DNA from 4 places in the Streptomyces sp. NPDC020807 genome. Region 3 is predicted to be linked to each of the others. Evidence: riboswitches for the same ligand, from Rfam matches in the RefSeq annotation. Region 3 holds a riboswitch; each other region holds the start of a gene.

Region 1 (4,531 bases), on a different contig from region 3:
GACCAATCTGAGCTGCCGTACGGAGTGGCTGGCGGAGGCCGACCCGGCGAGCGTGGCGCTGTGGTGCACGTACCACCCGGGGCAGACGCCGTACGAGCGGTTCCTCGGCAAGTGCCGGGAGCTCGCGGACCGGGGCGTCCGGTTCAGCGTCGGTGTGGTCGGCCTCCCGGAGCACCGGGAGGAGGCGCGGCGCCTGCGGGCCGCGCTGCCGCCGCACGTCTACCTGTGGGTGAACGCGGCCGAGGGGCACACGTACACCGACGCGGAGGCGGCGGAGTGGACGGCCGTCGACCCGCTCTTCCCGTACAGCCGGCATCCGCACCGCTCGGCGGGGCTGCCCTGCCGCACGGGCGAGTCGGTGATCTCGGTGGACGGCGAGGGGACGGTGCGGCGCTGCCACTTCGTCAGGGCGGAGCTGGGCAACCTGTACGACGGCTCGTACCGCGCCGCCCTGCGTCCCCGCGCCTGTCCCCTCGCCGTCTGCGACTGCCACATCGGGTACGTCCACCTGGAGACGCTGCCGCTGTACGACGTGTTCGCCGGCGGGGTCCTGGAGCGGATCCCCGCCGCACCGCCCCTTACAGGGGCATGAGGTCCGGGCGCTTGGCCTCGACGTGGTCGCCGGAGCTCTCGCCGCGGAGCCGGCGGCCGATCCAGGGCACGAGGTACTCCTTGGCCCAGTGGATGTCGTCGCGCCGGACCTCCAGGGTGCCGCGCGCCGGCAGCGGCGGCCACGGCTGGTCCGGGTCGGCCGGGACCTCCATGCCGAGGACCTGGGCGGCGCGGAGCGCGACCCGGGTGTGGCCGTCGGCCGAGAGGTGGAGCCGGTCGTCGTCCCAGGCCCGCCGGTCCTGCACGGACTTGAGGGACCACAGGTCGAGGACCGGGCAGTCGTACCGGTCGGCGATGGACCGCACGTGCGCGGTGTACGTGGCGATCTTCCCCCGCAGGTGCTTGAGCACGGGGACGTCACGGGTGTCGAAGCCGGTGGTCACCATGACCGTGCCGACGGCGGAGGTGAGGTCCGCTACGGCGCGCTCGAAGCGCTCGGCCACGTCGTCGGGGTCCGTGCCGGGGCGGATGATGTCGTTGCCGCCGGCGCAGAAGGTCACCAGGTCGGGGGCGAGTTCCTTCGCCCTCGGGACCTGTTCCGCCACGATCTGGTCGAGCAGGCGTCCCCGTACGGCCAGGTTGGCGTAGCGGAAGGTGTCGTGCTCCGGCAGCTGGTCGGCGAGCAGGACCGCGAAGCGGTCCGCCCAGCCGACGAAGGTCCCGTCGGGCCCGGGGTCTCCGACGCCCTCGGTGAAACTGTCGCCGATCGCCGCGTACGACCCGATGGCGTTCTTGTCTTCTGATCTCGAATCGTCTGCCACGGGTGCACATCCTTCCCTTTCGAATGTGACCTACGCGACCGTAGGGAGGGGTTGACGAGCAGTGACATATGCCACCGATAAAGAATTCCCCAAGACGGAATACGGCGACGGCCCGGCACACAGGTGCCGGGCCGTCGTCGTGGTGCGCGCGGGGGGGGCGTGCGTCAGCGCGTGCGTCAGATGGAGACGCCGTGGCCGCGCAGGTACGCGAGCGGGTCGATGTCCGAGCCGTAGCTCGGCGAGGTGCGGATCTCGAAGTGCAGGTGCGGGCCGGTGGAGTTGCCGGTCGAGCCGGAGAGGCCGATCTGCTGGCCGCCGCCGACCTGCTGGCCGGCGGAGACGGAGAGGGACGAGAGGTGCGCGTACTGCGAGTAGTTGCCGTCGGCGTGCTGGATGACGACCTCGTTGCCGTAGGCGCCGCTCCAGCCGGCGGAGACGACCGTGCCGGCGCCGACGGCGCGGACGGTGGTGCCGGAGGAGGCGATGAAGTCGGCACCGGTGTGGTAGCCGGAGGACCACATGGAGCCGGAGGCGCGGTACGGGGTGGAGACGCCGTTGCCGACGGGGGCGACCCAGCCGGACGAGGTGGCGGCCACGGAGGTGCGCTCGGTGCTGCGGGAGGCGCGCTGGGTGTCGCCGTTCTTCGAGGAGGAAGAGGAGGAGGGCGACGAGGCGGCGGAGGAGGACGAGGAAGAGGAGGCCGAGGACGACTTCTTCTTGGTCTGCGCCTTCTGGGAGTGCGCCTTCACGGTGCTCTTCGGGGCGGCCTTCACGGTGCCGGCCGGGGTGCTCTTCGCACCGAGGGTCAGCTTCATGCCGGGCATGATCAGCGAGGGGTCCTCACCGACGACCTGGCGGTTGTCCTCGTAGAGCTTCTCCCAGCCACCGGCGACGTTCTGCTCGTCGGCGATCTTCGAGAGGTAGTCGCCGCTGACGACGGAGTACGTCTTCGGGGCGGCCTTCACGGCGGCGACCGGGGTCGCCTTCAGCGCGGCGGGGGCCTTCGCCTGGGCGGCGACGGTCACGGCCTGGGCGGGAACGGCGGCCGGGGCGGCCTGCTCGGCGGCGTAGGCCCCGGTGGCGCCGAAGATCGGCAGGGCGACGACGGCGCCGCCCGTACCGGCGGCGACGAGGCCGCGGGTCAGGGGGCTGAACTTGGGACGGCGGTGCTTACCCTTCGCGGGCATGGCGAATTCCTCTCCGGCGCCTACGAGGTGAGCTGTCGGGTTCGGACTGGAGATGCCCGGCCGCGTGTCACGCGGCTTCACCCCAAGCCGTCCTGCGTCGCGGGACCGGCGTCATTCCTGGGTCCCCCGCTCCTGCCGTGCATGGGATGAGTGCGGATTCCGGGCGGTGGCAGGATTAGGCGGTCCGACCGGATTGATGGCGACGCTAGACGAGCGGGGTCGGAGCAAACAAGCCGCACTTTTCCCTTCCCAAGATCGGCGGCTATTTCCCGGCCGAATTTCGATCACCCTGCGTGGATGACGGTCCCTCGATTTCCTTTTCGTGCACGGGAATTGCTCCGGGCCTCCGACCACGATCCGTCACCTCTATGACCCTGCTCACGAGCGGCCTCTCATCTCACCTTCAAGCGGGGCGCGTTGTGGCCTAGGCCTCATAACGGACAGATCGCCCATTTCCACCAGATGGGGTGCGCCGACACGTCGTCACCTGGATGATTGCGCCAGGAACCGATCTCGCGTGCCCGGCACCCGAACACCGACCACCAGGAGCATCCGTGACGCAGCAGCTGCCGCAGGTCCCGCCCATCGACGCGAACGAGCCCGAGCTCGCGGAGGTCCGCAACTTCCGGGACGTGGGCGGCCTGCCGACGACGGACGGGCGGGCGGTCCGTCCCGGGCGCCTCTTCCGCAGCGGCCACCTCGCCCACGCGACCGAGGAGGACGCGGCCTTCCTCGCCTCGCTGAACCTCCACACCGTCTTCGACTTCCGCAACACCGCGGACCGCCAGATCGAGGGCGCGGACGTCGAGCTCCCCGGCGTGCGGAACGTGAACATACCGCTGAGCGACCCGGCCGACGGCAAGGAGTTCTGGAAGATGGTCCGCGACGGCGACGTCGTGCAGCTGCGGGAGATCCTGGGCGACGGCAAGGCGGCGGCCCGTATGTCCGATTCGTACCGGACGATGCTGGTCGAGCGGACCGCCGAGCACAGCCGGCTCCTGCACGCCCTGGCGGAGGACAGCGTCCCGGCCCTCATGCACTGCGCGGCCGGCAAGGACCGCGCGGGCCTCTCCATCGCGGTCACCCTGCTCGCGGTCGGCGTCGAGCGGGAGGCCATCGAGGCCGACTACGTGAAGTCGAACGCCCCGCACCGCCGCTACAAGGTGCGCCGCAGCTCCACCTCGGCGGACGCCATGTCGCCCGAGGTGATGGAGCTGCTCAGCCCGCTCTTCGACGCGCGGGTGGAGTACCTGCGGGCCGCCCTGGAATCGGTCGAGGCGGCCTGGGGTTCGGTGGAGGCGTACCTCACGGAGGGCCTGAAGCTCTCCCCCGAGACGCGCGAACGCCTCCGCGAGCGTCTGCTCACGGAGGCGTAGGACACCCCGCTCCCGGCGACCCCTACCGGTCGCGGCCCCTCACCCGCCGCGGCCCCTCACCGGCTGCGGCCCCTCACTGGCTGCGGCCCCTCACTGGCCGGCGCCCATGCTGAACAGCAGGTAGAGGAAGCCGGCGAAGAGGTGACCGGCGATCAGGTAGGCGAAGAGGCGGAGCACGAGCCCCTTCGGGAACTTGCCCTCACCGCGCTCCTCGCCGGTGATCGCCGCGGACTTCTCTGACATTCCAGGCATGTCGGTCCTTTCTGAGGGGTTCAGCGCCGGTGCGGGGTCCCGTCGCCGAGACACCGCTCGGCGACGGGGCTCTGCATCAGGGTGTGGACGAAGAGCAGCTCGGCGCCGCCGCGCGTGGCGGCGCCGATGCGGTGCGGGACGAGCGAGTCGAAGTGCGCGCTGTCCCCGGGATCGAGGACGTGGACGGCGTCGCCGAGGGCGAGCCGCACCTGCCCCTCCAGGACGTGGATCCACTCCTCGCCGGGATGGACGCGCACGATGTCGGCCTTCGTGGCGTACGGCACGTGGACGCGCAGGCACTGGAGGGCGCGCCCGGCGCCGCCCGCCTGGCGGTAGATCCAGC
Region 2 (4,531 bases), on a different contig from region 3:
ACGGTGAAGCCGGTCTCGCCGGGGAGCACGTAGTGCAGGTGCTCACGGGCGAGGCGCCGGACGTAGGCCGGGTCCTGGAGGCGGGCCTTCTCGTCCTTCAGCTCCTCGACGCGCCGCGCGGTCTCGGCGGCCCTGCGCTCCTGGTCGGCGATCTCGCCCTGCTGGGAGACGTAGCTCCGCATCGGGTAGGCGAGCGCGACGACCAGGGAGCAGACGACGAGGGCGAGGAAGGCCGCGCGGCCGGTGAGCCGGGAGCGACGGGCCTGCCGTCGGGTCTGCGAGCGGTAGACACGGGCCGCGGTCTGCTCGCCGAGCAGCTTGATCCGGGTCGCGGTCGAGAACCGGTCCCGGTCCTTCACGGCCATGTCGAGTCGCCTCCCCTGTTCATGCGTACGTCCCCGCACACGGTACGGGACCGAGTACGGGGACGTACGTATCCAAGGCGTCAGGCGATGTCCGCCCGGATCAGCCCTTGAAGCGCGGGAAGGCGCTGCGGCCGGCGTAGACCGCGGCGTCGTCGAGGATCTCCTCGATGCGCAGGAGCTGGTTGTACTTGGCGACGCGGTCCGAGCGGGCCGGGGCGCCGGTCTTGATCTGGCCGCAGTTCACGGCGACCGCGAGGTCGGCGATGGTGACGTCCTCGGTCTCGCCGGAGCGGTGGGACATCATGCACTTGAAGCCGTTGCGCTGGGCGAGCTCGACGGCGTCGAGGGTCTCGGTCAGCGAACCGATCTGGTTGACCTTGACCAGGAGGGCGTTCGCGGTGCCCTCCTCGATGCCGCGGGCCAGACGCTCCGGGTTGGTGACGAAGAGGTCGTCGCCGACGATCTGGACCTTGGAGCCCAGCTTGTCGGTGAGGACCTTCCAGCCCGCCCAGTCGTCCTCGAACAGCGGGTCCTCGATGGAGACCATCGGGTACGCGGCGACGAGCTCCTCGTAGTACTCGGTCATCTCGGCGGCCGAGCGGGACTTGCCCTCGAACTCGTACTTGCCGTCCTTGTAGAACTCGGACGCGGCGACGTCGAGCGCGAGCGCGACATCGGTGCCGGGGGCGTAGCCGGCCTCCTTGATGGCCTCGACGATGAGGTCGAGGGCGGCGCGGTTCGACTCCAGGTTCGGGGCGAAGCCGCCCTCGTCGCCGAGGCCGGTGGAGAGGCCCTTGCGCTTCAGCACGCTCTTGAGCGTGTGGTAGATCTCCGCACCCCAGCGAAGGGCCTCGGAGAAGGACTCCGCGCCGATCGGGGCGATCATGAACTCCTGGATGTCGACGTTGGAGTCGGCGTGCGACCCACCGTTGAGGATGTTCATCATCGGAACGGGCAGCAGGTGCGCGTTCGGGCCGCCCAGGTAGCGGAAGAGCGGGAGGTCGGACGCCTCGGAGGCGGCGTGCGCGACGGCGAGCGAGACGCCGAGGATGGCGTTCGCGCCGAGCGAGCCCTTGTTCTCGGTGGCGTCGAGGTCGAACATGGCCTGGTCGATCAGGCGCTGCTCGGTGGCGTCGTAGCCGACGAGCTCCGGGCCGATCTGCTCGATGACGGCGAGGACGGCCTTCTCGACACCCTTGCCCAGGTAACGGTTCGGGTCACCGTCGCGGAGCTCGATGGCCTCGAAGGCACCGGTGGAGGCGCCGGACGGAACAGCAGCACGGCCGGTGCTGCCGTCGTCGAGGCCGACCTCGACCTCGACCGTGGGGTTGCCTCGGGAGTCCAGGATTTCCCGGGCTACGACGACGTCGATGGACGGCACGAGCATCTCCTTCTGGGATGTGACGCTGGATGTGACGCAAGGTCGGTGCAGGGTCGCTTGGCCTTGCGACAAGAGCCTAACCGGCTCCGGGGCTCCGGCCAGCCGTGCGCCCGCACCCTGGGACGAAAAAGGGCCCAAGGGTGGGCATGTCGGGACGAAGGACCCGAGAATTACTGGACAGTAATCAAAGTTCTCCCCGAAAACGGGGAGAACCCCGCTCCGGCGCGCACGGGGGAAGGCGCGCCGGAGCGGGGTGGTCACCGCGGGTTCGTCGTCAGACTCACTTCAGGTGGAGCTGCTGGCCCACGTAGATGAGGTCGGCGTTGTCGACGATGTCCTTGTTCAGGTCGAAGAGCTTGGCCCAGCCGCCCGTGACGCCCTGCGCCTGGGCGATCTTGCTGAGCGTGTCGCCGGCCTTGACCGTGTACTCGCCGTCGCCCTTCTTGACCGTCTTGCCGGTCGGGGTGGTGACGGTCTTCTGCGTGGCGGCCTTCGGCGCGGCGTACTGCTGCGTCGACTGCTTGGGGGCCTGGCGCTGCTCGCTGCGGGTGGTCGGCTGCTCGGCCTTGCGCTGCTGGGTGTAGCCGTTCGAGCTGCTGGAGGAAGAGGAGCTCTTCTTCGAGTACGAGGAGGAGCCCGAGTTCGAGGAGGAGCTGCTCGACGAGGAGCTGCTCGACGAGGAGCCGGAGTCCGAGCCGCCGGAGTACGAGGCGCCGGAGAGGCCCACGCCACAGCTCGGCCACGCGCCCTTGCCCTGGCTCGCCAGGACCTTCTCGGCGACGGCGATCTGCTGGGACTTCGACGCCTGGTCGGCGGTCGGGGCGTAGGCGGTGCCGCCGTACGCGGCCCAGGTGGACGCCGAGAACTGCAGGCCGCCGTAGTAGCCGTTGCCCGTGTTGATGGACCAGTTGCCGGTCGACTCGCACTGGGCGACGCGGTCCCACTCGGAGGCGGTGGCGGCCGAGGCGGTGCCCGCGGTCATCAGCGGGGCGGCGACGGCGACGCCGGTCACGCCGACGAGAGCGGCGACCTGGGTGGCCTTGGAGGGACGACGGTGCTTGCCCTTGGCGGAAAACAGCATGGGGAATCTCCTCACCGACGCCTGTGAGGTGAGCTGTCGGGTTCGGGCCGGAAAGTTGCCCGGCCGCGTGTCCTTGCACGCGGCTTCACCCCAAGCCGTTCTCGGCCGTCTCTCAACGGCCGGGACCGGCACTTACCTTGGGTCCCCCACTCCTGCCTTCGGCGCTTGCGCGACGACTGTTCCCTCGACCGACGGCAGGATTCGGCGTTTCGGTCGACGGGGCCCGCGGTGGCGAGCGGTTACGACCATAGGCACAAGCCCGCCGGAAGCTCAAAGGGCGACATTGCGGAGAATTCGCCCCTACTTGCCCTCCGGCGGGGGGCGTTTGCGCAGGTGGGAGGTGACGGGAGCAAAGTTCGCGGTAGTGACACGCCAGTTGGGACGAAGAGACCCATGTCTCACTTACCCAAATGCGGACATAAGACCGCGAACTACTCCGCCTTGGATTCCGAACCGACCGTCAGATCGAGGCTCTGACCAGGGAGGATGTGGTCCGGATCGGCGCCCACCGTCCCGCGGTTGGCGTCATAGAGGGCGTTCCAGCCGCCGGGGAGTTCGTTCTCCTGTGCAATCTCCGACAGGTTGTCACCCGGCCGCACGGTGTACGCGTCCGAAGCGCCCTGACTGTCCGTTGTGCCCGAATCCTTCACCGCGTCAGTCGTGGAGTCGGTGATGTCGGTTTTACCTGCCTTGTCGGTTTCCTCCGGGGCGGGGGCACCCCGATGCTTGCCCGTGCCGGGCGCGACCGACGAGGCGTCACCCGCCGCCGCATCGGGCGTTTCGGACGTACCGGGCGTTACGGGCGTGGTGGGCGTGCCGGAGCCGTCGGGGGCGACGGGCGTCACCGAGGCGTCGGGCGCGACCGGGGCGGTGGGCGTGTCGGGTGTGGTGGGCGCCGAGGGCTTCCCCGTACCGGGAGCGGTCGGCGTGCCGGGCGTCGTCGGGGTGGCGCCGGTCGCGGGGGCGCTCGGCGTCCCGGGCGTGGCCGGGGTCGCGGGCGTCGCCGGGGTGGCGGGCGTCACGGGGGCGGCGGGGGCGACCGAGCGCTCCGGGGCCTTCGCGTCCTCGGAGGGGGCGCCCGACGGCGTACCCGCGGACGTACCGGCGGAACCGTCGGCGGAGGAGGCGGAGGAGGCGTCAGAAGGTGTCGCCGCGGACGCCGACGGCACCTCGGAGGTCCGGTTCGACTCCGCGACGGGCCCCGTGGACGTCGCCGAGGGCGTGGCCGGGCCCGGGTCGACTCCGGTGGCCTTGCCGTCGTTCCTGAGGCCCGCGATCGGCGCGCAGGTCGCCCAGTCCGTGCCGCCGGCGGCGAACGCCTTGTCGGCCACCGCGATCTGCTGGGCGCGGCTGGCGAGGTCGGGGCTGGGCGCGTACGCGAGGCCGCCGTTCCGCTCCCAGCTGTCCTGGGTGAACTGGAGGCCGCCGTACATCCCGTTGCCGAAGTTCGCGCTCCACTGGCTGCCGGACTCGCACTCGGCGACCCGGTCCCAGGTGGCGGCGTCGGCGGCGGAGGCGGATCCGGTGGCGAGCAGCGGCAGCGCCATGGCGGACCCGGTCACCCCCGCGGCGACGACGAGGGCGGGGGCCTGACGGGGGCGACGGTGTCGTCCGTTCCCGGAGCGCATAGGGAGGCCTTTCGCGTGACGGCTGAGACTGCCGGGAAACGTAGCGGCATTCGAACGCCCGTCACAAGTCGATGGA
Region 3 (4,531 bases):
GGTCCTCTTCCTCAACTACGACGAGAACGACGGCTTCTTCGACCACGTGCCGCCGCCGGTCGCCCCGCCCGGAACACCGGGCGAGTACCTCGACGGCGTACCGATCGGCCTCGGCTTCCGCGTCCCCATGCTCGTCCTGTCGCCGTGGACGCGGGGCGGCTGGGTCAGCTCCGAGGTCTTCGACCACACGTCCGTCCTGCGCTTCCTGGAGACGTGGACGGCGGCCCTCGGCACCCCTGCCACCTGCCCCCACATCAGCGCGTGGCGGCGGAAGGTGACCGGGGACCTGACGGGAGTCTTCGACTTCGCGCACCCGGTGTACGGGGTTCCCGCCGGCCTGCCGTCGACGGCGAAGGTCATCGGACAGGCCACCTGCGGCCCGCTCCCGAACCCCGTCCCGCAGAACAACGCCCTGCCCGCGCAGGAGCCCGGCACCCGTCCGGCGCGCGCGATCCCCTACCAGGTCAACGGCAACCTCGACCGGTTCGAGTTCGGCGCCGCCGGCAAGATCCTGGCCTGGTTCTCGATGACGAACCAGGGTGCGGAGGCCAAGCGGCCGGCGCACTTCTCGATCCACCCGCACCAGTACCGGGACACGGCCGCGTGGCAGTACACGGTCGACGCCGGCGGCACGGCCTCCGACTACTTCAACATCGGACTCGGGTCCGGCTCCGGGAAGTACGACATCTCGATGATGGGCCCCAACCGCTTCCTGCGCCGCTTCATCGGCGACGCGTCGAAGGCGGGCAAGGCCGTCGAGGTCGCGGCCCGGTTCGCGCCCGAGGCCGGGACCGGCAGGACGGCCCTGTGGTTCAGGATGACCAACGCCTCGGCCGGGCCCGTCACCTTCACGATCCGCTCCAACGCCTACCGCTCGGACGGGCCGTGGACGTACACGGTGGCCGCGAACTCCTCCCGCGAGGACTTCTTCAACGCGGTCGCGTACAACGACGGCTGGTACGACTTCACGGTCTTCGCCGACATCGACGGCACCTGGTCACGCCGGTACACCGGGCACATCGAGACGGGCGCGCCGAGCGTCACCGGCTGAACCCCCTTCAACGGCCCGCTTCGGCGGCGCGCCGGACGGTGGCGTCGAGGAGGGCCACCGCGTCCTCGGCCGTGCGGCCGGGGGCGCGGTTCCACGGTCCGATGAGGTCGTTCCAGCCGCGCGACCTGAGCTCCGTCATCACCCAGGCCGCCGCCTCGTTCATCGTGTCGGCGCTGCCGTGACCGAGGCGGTGCGCGGCGAGGAGGGCCCCGCAGACGCAACGGGCTCCGCGCCGGTCGCGCAGCTTGTACGGGGCGTTCTGCCACCCCCATTCGGTGAGCACGAGCCGGGCGTAGCCGAGGTGGACCGAGGGGAGGAGGTCGCCGCGGCCGACGCGTCGCCAGGCGTGCAGCCGGTCCGGCAGGACGGCGCCGAGGCGGCCGGGGAGGCGGCGGTCGGCGGGGAGGGCGGGCGGCAGGGAGTCGAGGGCCTGGGCCACGAGCCGGTCGACCGGGACGGAGAGCAGGCTCCGCCAGTCCTTCCCGGGAGCGACCGCCCCGACGACCGCCCCGGCCTCCGGCGCGACGTCCGGTCCGACGTCCGTCCAGTCGGCCGCGATCCGCCGCCAGGCGGCGGACTCGTACAGCGCGGCGGCCTCGCGGTCGACGAGGTCGGGGCTCGGCGGGGCGGTCACGGGCGGCATTCGGCACTCCTCGGTCGGGTAGCACCATCTTTGATGAGGAATGCCCGGTTTGCGACTTTTACCCGTGCGTTCGGGGGCGACTCGGGGCGGCTCGCGCATATTCGGCATATTCGGACATTGAACGCCGCGTGACGTGATTCACGTTTCGGAATGCGCGAGGGTGATCGACTTCTCGGCAGGCCATGGGACACACGGCAGTTCCGCACCGCCGGCGGCCGGTCGATCTTGAATTCCGTGAATTCCACGTCCCCTTTCGCACTCCACCGACCATCCCCCTCTTGTTGTCCCGCGCATTCCTGGCCTACGGTCACCCCCATTCGAGCGGATCGCCTAATCCTGCCACCGCTCGAAATACCTCCCTTTCACCCGACGGCAGGAGCGGGGGACCCACGAATACGCCGGACCGGATTCCCGGGACGGCTCGGGGTGCAGCCGCGTGCGCGCGGCCGGACACCTCCCGTCCGAACCCGACAGCTCACCTCGCAGGCGCCGGAGAGGAACCCGACATGCCTGCTCACGGTAAGCACCGCCGCCCCCGACGCCGTCCCGTCTCCCAGGGCATCGCCCTGGTCGGCACGGGTGGGGTCGCCCTCGCGCTCCCGCTGATCGCCCCGGCCTCGGCCGGTGCCGCACCCGCCTCCGGAGCCCCGGCGATCGCCGCCCCCGCGGCCGCTCCCGCCGCCTCCCCCGCCGCCGCGGCGCCGGTCGCGCTCTCGGCCCCGACCGCCGCCACGGCCGCCCGCACGTACACCGTCGTCAGCGGCGACTCCCTTTCCCTGATCGCACAGAAGAAGGGAATCCAGGGCGGCTGGAAGAGCCTTTACCGGGCCAACAGGGCCGCCGTGGGTGACAATCCGTCACTCATTCACCCCGGCCTCGAACTGACACTTCGTCGGAATTCCGCGAAGCCCGTTTCCGCCCCGGCGAAGAAGAGCTCCACGACGGACCGCGCCAGCCGCTCCGAGCGCCGCGCGGCCCCCGCCCAGGCGGCTCCTGCCCAGGCGGCTCCTGCCCAGGCCCCCGCCCGGGCCGCCGCTCCGGTGCAGGCCGCCCCCGCGCGGGCCGTGCAGGCCGCCCCCGCCGCCACCCAGTACGCCGACAACCTCGACGGATGGATCCGCGAGTCCCTCGACATCATGGCCCGCAACGGCATCCCGGGCTCGTACGACGGCATCCTCCGCAACATCATGCGCGAGTCCTCCGGCAACCCGCAGGCCATCAACCTGTGGGACTCCAACGCCGCCGCCGGCACGCCCTCGAAGGGCCTGCTCCAGGTGATCCAGCCGACCTTCGACGCCTACCACGTGCCCGGCACGTCGACCGACCTCTTCGACCCGGTCGCCAACATCACCGCCGCCTCCAACTACGCCGCCGACCGCTACGGCTCGATCGACAACGTCAACGGCGCCTACTGACGCCGGAAGCACCCGGTGAACCAGGAGGTGGCGAGCTCCGCCACCTCCTCCAGGGCACCGGGTTCCGCGAAGAGGTGCGTGGCGCCCTCGACGACCGCCAGCCGGTTCTCGCAGCGCAGCAGCGCCTGCGCCCGCCGGTTCAGGTCCAGGACGAGCGCGTCCCGGCCGCCCACCACGAGGAGGGTCGGGGCGCGCACCCGTGCCAGCCGTTCCCCGGCGAGGTCGGGCCTGCCTCCTCGTGACACCACGGCGTCGATCCCCGCGCCGGCGTCCGCCGCCGCCCACAGCGCCGCCGCCGCGCCCGTACTCGCGCCGAAGTACCCGAGCGGCAGCCCGGCGCACTCCGGCCGTCCGGCCAGCCACTCCGTGGCGCCCGCGAGACGGCCGGCGAGCAGCGGGGTGTCGAAGACCCGCGCCCGGTCCGCCGCCTCCTGCTCCGTCAGCAGGTCGAACAGCAGAGTGCCGAGTCCGGCCTTGCCGAGGGCGGCGGCGACCGACCGGTTGCGGGGACTGTGCCGACCACTGCCGCTCCCGTGGGCGAAGAGCACGACACCGAGCGCGTCGTCGGGCAGGGCGAGCCGCCCGGCGAGGGTGGCGCCCGCCGTCGGGATCCGGACCTCGGTGTCCCGCACGACGGGTCCGTGCGCGGCGCGGCTCCGGGCGAGGCAGTCGAGGACCTCGTCGTCCCGGGTCTGGGAGAAGTCCCGGTAGAACTGCCCGATCGCCTGGAAGAAGACCGGCTCGCTCACGCTCACGGTCTCGTCCGCCTCGCCTCCGACGCGCGCGTGCCAGCCGCGCGGCGCGACCGGGACGGCGAGGACGATCCGCGCGGCGCCCCTGGCACGGACCACCCGGCAGGCGGCGAGCGCGGTGGCGCCCGTCGCGAGCCCGTCGTCGACCACGACCACCGTCCTGCCCTCCAGGGGCACGGGCGGCCGGTCGCCCCGGTAGCGACGGGTCCGCGCGTCGAGCTCGGCGAGCTCGCGCTCCTCCACCGCGGCGAGATCCTGGTCGTCGACACCCGTCTCGCGCAGGATCTGATCGTTGAGAACCCGCACCCCGCCCTCCCCGAGCGCGCCCATCGCCAGCTCGGGCTGGTACGGCACCCCGAGTTTCCGTACGAGGCAGATGTCGAGCGGCGCACCGAGGGCCTCCGCGACCGGCGCGGCGACCGGCACTCCTCCGCGCGGCAGACCGAGGACGACGACGTCCTGACCCCTGAGGTGGCCGAGGCGTTCGGCGAGCCTTCGACCCGCGTCGGTCCGGTCGCTGAACTCCATGATCCGCCACCTTCCGCCGAGGCGGCCGGGGTCCGGAGTCCGAGACCCGAGTTCCGGGAAGGGCAGGTGCGTCCCGTCCCCGGCCGGTGTCTCCAGCCTAGGGCCTGTCCGGCGGATCATGGCCGGGGTCGCGTGCTTCCTC
Region 4 (4,531 bases), on a different contig from region 3:
GCACCGCGCATCCCGTGAGAGACTGGTCTAGACAACCCGCTTGAGACCCGAAGGGCAACACCATGGCTGAGCGCCGCGTCAACGTCGGCTGGGCCGAGGGCCTGCACGCCCGCCCCGCGTCCATCTTCGTCCGTGCCGCCACGGCTTCCGGCGTGCCGGTGACGATCGCCAAGTCCGAGGGCACCCCCGTGAACGCCGCGTCCATGCTCGCGGTGCTCGGCCTGGGTGCGCAGGGCGGCGAGGAGGTCGTCCTCGCTTCCGACGCCGAGGGCGCCGAGACCGCTCTCGACCGCCTCGCGAAGCTGGTCGCCGAGGGCCTGGACGAGCTCCCCGAGACCGTCTGATCCGGACCACCGCACGACGAATGGCCCGGCCGCCGGAATTCCGGCGGCCGGGCCATTCGCATTCCGGAGCGCCGGTTTCACCTTTTCCAGGCAGCACGAAAAGCGCGGTTCGAATTTCCCCCCGCATACGTCTCTTTGTATACGGCGCGCATGTTAATTCCGGCCGCTCGCCGTGTTGACGACATGTTGCGAAACCCTCACGCGGGCGCCGTCCGGTCTTTTGAGCCGGTGCAGCCCGAGCGTGCGTTCCGCGTGCAGGGCGGTCAGCGCCCTGGCCCGCTCGGCGTCCCCCCGCGCGACCGCGTCCACGATGGCGCCGTGCTCCGCCCAGGCCTCGACGGGCTTGGCCGGCTGGTCGACCGCGTACATCCAGGCGATCTTGTGCCGCAGCTGGGTCAGCAGCGCCGTCAGGGCCGGGCTGCCGGAGGCCTGCGCGAGGGTCTCGTGGAACCAGGCCCCGAGCGCCCGCAGATCCTCGCCCTGGCCGCGCCTGGCCCGCTCCTGCCCCAGCCTGACCAGGCCCCGCAACACCTTGAGGTGCGCCTCCGTACGCCGCTGCGCGGCCCTGGCGGCGCCCAGCGGTTCGAGGAGGGCCCGCATGTCGAGGAGATCGGCCGCCTCCTGTTCGGTGGGTTCGGCGACGTGGGCGCCGGCGTGCCGCCGGGTGACGACGAAGCCCTCGGACTCCAGGGTGCGCAGGGCCTCGCGGACCGGGACACGGGAGACCCCGTAGCGGCGGGCGAGCTGCTCCTCGGTCAGCCGCCCTCCCCGCTCGAAGACGCCCGAGACGATGTCGTCCCGGATCGCCGTGCATACCGATTGCGCGGGAACGCGCATGACCGACCTCCGCTTTCTTCCGCGAGAGACCGACTCTATTGCAGCAGAGCGGAAATTCCGATGCCCCCCGAGAATTCAAAAAGCCCCGGCTCTGGACGAGCCGGGGCTTTCGTGACGCGGAACGCGCGGTACGTCAGAGGCTGACGCCGCGGGCGCGGAGGTACGTGATGGGGTTGATGTCCGAGCCGTACTCGGCGCCCGTCCGGGCCTCGAAGTGGAGGTGGGGGCCGGTCGAGTTGCCGGTCGAGCCCGAGATGCCTATCTGCTGGCCCGGCTCGACGGTCTGGCCGACGTAGACCCCGATGGACGAGAGGTGCCCGTACTGGGTGTACGTGCCGTCGTTCATCTGGATGACGATGTTGTTGCCGTACGCGCCGCCCCAGCCGGCCTCGACGACGGTGCCGGAGCCGACGGAGACGACGCTGCTGCCGTAGGCGGCGTGGAAGTCGATGCCGGAGTGGCTGCCGGAGGACCAGAGCGAGCCGCCGGTCTTGTAGCCGGTGCTCACGTACGAGCCGGCGACGGGGAGCTGGAAGGTGGCGAGGCGGCGGCGCTCGGCCTCGCGGGCGGCGCGCTCGCGCTCCTCGCGGACCTCCTTGGCGCGGGCCTCGGCCTTGCGCTTGGCCTCCGCGCGGGCCTCGGCCTCGGCCTTCGCCTTGGCGGCGGCCTCGAAGGCCTCCTGCTCCTGGGCGGCGACCTGGGCGTTGACCCGGTCCGCGAGGGAGTCCTCGGTGATCACCTGGGTGAGCCCGGTGTCCTCGGCGGAGCGGTTGTCACCGTCGGCGGCGAGCGCCGGGGAGGCGAGGGTTCCTATGACGCCGGTGGTCGCGAGCGTCGCGACGCCCGCTATACCCGCGCTGCGGCGAGCCATCCGGCTCGGACCACGATGCTTCCCGGTGGCACGGGTGAACGCCAAGGCTGTTCCTTTCCTTCCTTCTCGCCTACCGGGTTAGCTGACGGGTTCGGAGCAGGAAGGTCTCCTACGAGCCCCTCCGTCGGTGACGAAGGCGCCCGATTCACCCCAGGGACTATGGGTCCCCGGCTCCCCAGGCTCGCGCCTGACGGGGACTCGGCGATGACTGTCCGTCGCCGCGGGTGCGGCACGTGCAACTGCCGGACAGCCGCCCCGACGCTATGCGTCCCGTCTTCCCATCACCAAACAGACACGCCTGTTTGTAAGACATGCCACAGGTCATACTGTCGACTTGTTCCCAATTCAGACATAGCGGAAGGCCCCGACGAAACCATGACGTCGGGGCCTCCTCGGGCCGTGCCGGCAAGCTGGTTGTCAGCCCGTCGGATCAGCCCGTCACGACCGTGACCTCGCCGATCCCGAGCGCGCGCACCGGCTCCGCGATCTGCGCCGCGTCGCCCACCAGGACGGTGACGAGCCGGTCCACCGGGAAGGCGTTGACGACGGCGGCGGTCGCCTCGACCGTGCCCGTCTCGGCCAGCCGGGCGTACAACCGGGCCTGGTAGTCGTCCGGGAGGTGCTGCTCGACCTGGTCGGCGAGCGTCCCGGCGACCGAACCGGCCGTCTCGTACTTGAGCGGGGCCACGCCCACCAGGTTCTGCACGGCGGTCTCGCGCTCGCCGTCGGTGAGGCCCTCGGCGGCGAGGGTCCGCAGCACCTTCCACAGGTCGTCAAGTGCCGGACCGGTGTTGGGGGTGTCGACCGAACCGCTGATCGCGAGCATCGACGCGCCGCGCCCCTCGGCGTCGGAGCGCAGCACCTGCCCGAAGGCCCGCACGCCGTACGTGTAGCCCTTCTCCTCGCGCAGGACCCGGTCGAGCCGGGACGTGAGCGTGCCGCCCAGGCAGTACGTGCCGAGGACCTGAGCCGCCCAGACGCTGTCGTGACGGTCCGGACCGATCCGGCCGATCAGCAACTGGGTCTGGACCGCGCCCGGCCGGTCCACGATGACGACCCGTCCGGTGTCGTCGGCGGTGATCGACGGCATCGGCAGCGGCTCGCCCGGCTCGCCCGTCCAGGCGCCCAGCGTCTCGGCGAGGAGCTTGTCGAGGTCGACACCGGTCAGGTCGCCGACGACCACGGCGGTCGCCGTGGCGGGCCGCACGTGCGCGTCGTAGAACGCGCGGACCGCGGCGGCGTCGATCGCCTTGACGGTCTCCTCGGTGCCCTGGCGCGGCCGGGACAGCCGCGACTCCGCCGGGAACAGCTCCTTGGAGAGCTGCTTGGCCGCGCGCCGCGCCGGGTTGGCCGCCTCGTGCGGGATCTCGTCGAGCCGGTTGGCCACGAGGCGCTCGATCTCCTCCACCGGGAACGCCGGGGAGATGAGGGCCTCGGAGAGCAGCCCGAGCGCCTTGGGCAGCCGGGAGACCGGGACCTCCAGGGAGACCCGTACGCCCGGGTGGTCGGCGTGCGCGTCGAGCGTCGCGCCGCAGCGCTCCAGCTCGGCCGCGAACTCCTCGGCGCTGCGCTGGTCCGTGCCCTCCGAGAGCGCGCGGGCCATGATCGTGGCGACGCCGTCGAGACCGGCGGGCTCGGCGTCGAGCGGCGCCGGGAGGAAGATCTCCACGGCGACGACCTGCTGGCCGGGGCGGTGACTCGTCAGCACCGTCAGGCCGTTGGACAGGCTGCCGCGGTCCGGGGCCGGGAAGGCCCAGGGCTTGGCCTCGCCGGGCGTCGGCTGCGGGTGGAAGTCCATGCTCGTCAAAGACGCGGCAGTGTCGGTCACCGGTCCGCCCCCTCTTCCTCGTCGCTCTGCTCGGGTGCCACGGGCTCGTAGACGAGCACGGCGCGGTTGTCGGGACGCAGCTTGGCGGCGGCGACCTCGCGCACCTCGTCGGCCGTGATGTCGAGCACCCGGTCGACGGCGGTGAGGGCGAGCTGCGGGTCACCGAACAGGACCGCGAACCGGCACAGTTCGTCGGCGCGGCCCGCGACCGTGCCGAGGCGGTCCAGCCACTCGCGCTCCAGCTGCGCCTGCGCGCGCTCCATCTCCTCGGGCGTGGGGCCCTCGGCGGCGAAGCGGGCGAGCTCCTCGTCGACGGCCGCCTCGATCTGCGGAACCTCGACGCCGCCGGACGTCTTCACGTCCAGCCAGCCCAGCGAGGGCGCCCCCGCGAGCCGCAGCAGGCCGAAGCCCGCGGCCACCGCCGTACGGTCGCGGCGGACCAGGCGGTTGTGCAGCCGGGAGGACTCGCCGCCGCCGAGGACCGTCAGGGCCAGGTCGGCGGCGTCGCACGCGCGCGTGCCGTCGTGCGGCAGGCGGTAGGCGGCCATCAGCGCGCGGGCCGGGACCTCCTCCTCGACGACCTCGCGCAGCTGCTCGCCGATGGTCTCGGGCAGCTCGCCGGAGCGCGGCTCGGGCTTGCCGTCGTGACCG

What was found. Region 3 has a riboswitch for cyclic di-AMP ahead of AB0G79_RS10960 (LysM peptidoglycan-binding domain-containing protein). Riboswitches for the same ligand answer to the same signal wherever they lie in the genome.
Region 1: another riboswitch for cyclic di-AMP. It lies ahead of AB0G79_RS15110 (LysM peptidoglycan-binding domain-containing M23 family metallopeptidase); the one in region 3 lies ahead of AB0G79_RS10960 (LysM peptidoglycan-binding domain-containing protein).
Region 2: another riboswitch for cyclic di-AMP. It lies ahead of AB0G79_RS23390 (transglycosylase family protein); the one in region 3 lies ahead of AB0G79_RS10960 (LysM peptidoglycan-binding domain-containing protein).
Region 4: another riboswitch for cyclic di-AMP. It lies ahead of AB0G79_RS23805 (M23 family metallopeptidase); the one in region 3 lies ahead of AB0G79_RS10960 (LysM peptidoglycan-binding domain-containing protein).

What each region holds. Positions count from the first base shown of each region.
Region 1 covers NZ_JBFADU010000008.1:54,688-59,218, forward strand. The annotation lists gene AB0G79_RS15100 (STM4011 family radical SAM protein) at 1-592, shown strand, start outside; gene AB0G79_RS15105 (SGNH/GDSL hydrolase family protein) at 579-1,373, opposite strand; gene AB0G79_RS15110 (LysM peptidoglycan-binding domain-containing M23 family metallopeptidase) at 1,550-2,560, opposite strand; cyclic di-AMP (ydaO/yuaA leader) riboswitch at 2,565-2,719, opposite strand; gene AB0G79_RS15115 (tyrosine-protein phosphatase) at 3,115-3,936, shown strand; gene AB0G79_RS15120 (DUF6126 family protein) at 4,027-4,179, opposite strand; gene AB0G79_RS15125 (helix-turn-helix domain-containing protein) at 4,209-4,531, opposite strand, start outside.
Region 2 covers NZ_JBFADU010000017.1:92,029-96,559, reverse strand. The annotation lists gene AB0G79_RS23400 (septum formation initiator family protein) at 1-365, opposite strand, end outside; gene eno (phosphopyruvate hydratase) at 466-1,752, opposite strand; gene AB0G79_RS23390 (transglycosylase family protein) at 2,027-2,827, opposite strand; cyclic di-AMP (ydaO/yuaA leader) riboswitch at 2,831-3,001, opposite strand; gene AB0G79_RS23385 (transglycosylase family protein) at 3,259-4,455, opposite strand.
Region 3 covers NZ_JBFADU010000005.1:181,304-185,834, forward strand. The annotation lists gene AB0G79_RS10950 (phosphocholine-specific phospholipase C) at 1-1,051, shown strand, start outside; gene AB0G79_RS10955 (hypothetical protein) at 1,059-1,694, opposite strand; cyclic di-AMP (ydaO/yuaA leader) riboswitch at 2,012-2,196, shown strand; gene AB0G79_RS10960 (LysM peptidoglycan-binding domain-containing protein) at 2,201-3,109, shown strand; gene AB0G79_RS10965 (alpha/beta family hydrolase) at 3,103-4,389, opposite strand; gene AB0G79_RS10970 (alpha/beta hydrolase) at 4,530-4,531, opposite strand, start outside.
Region 4 covers NZ_JBFADU010000018.1:26,950-31,480, forward strand. The annotation lists gene AB0G79_RS23795 (HPr family phosphocarrier protein) at 63-344, shown strand; gene AB0G79_RS23800 (GntR family transcriptional regulator) at 498-1,181, opposite strand; gene AB0G79_RS23805 (M23 family metallopeptidase) at 1,315-2,097, opposite strand; cyclic di-AMP (ydaO/yuaA leader) riboswitch at 2,105-2,266, opposite strand; gene AB0G79_RS23810 (pitrilysin family protein) at 2,483-3,850, opposite strand; gene AB0G79_RS23815 (pitrilysin family protein) at 3,877-4,531, opposite strand, start outside.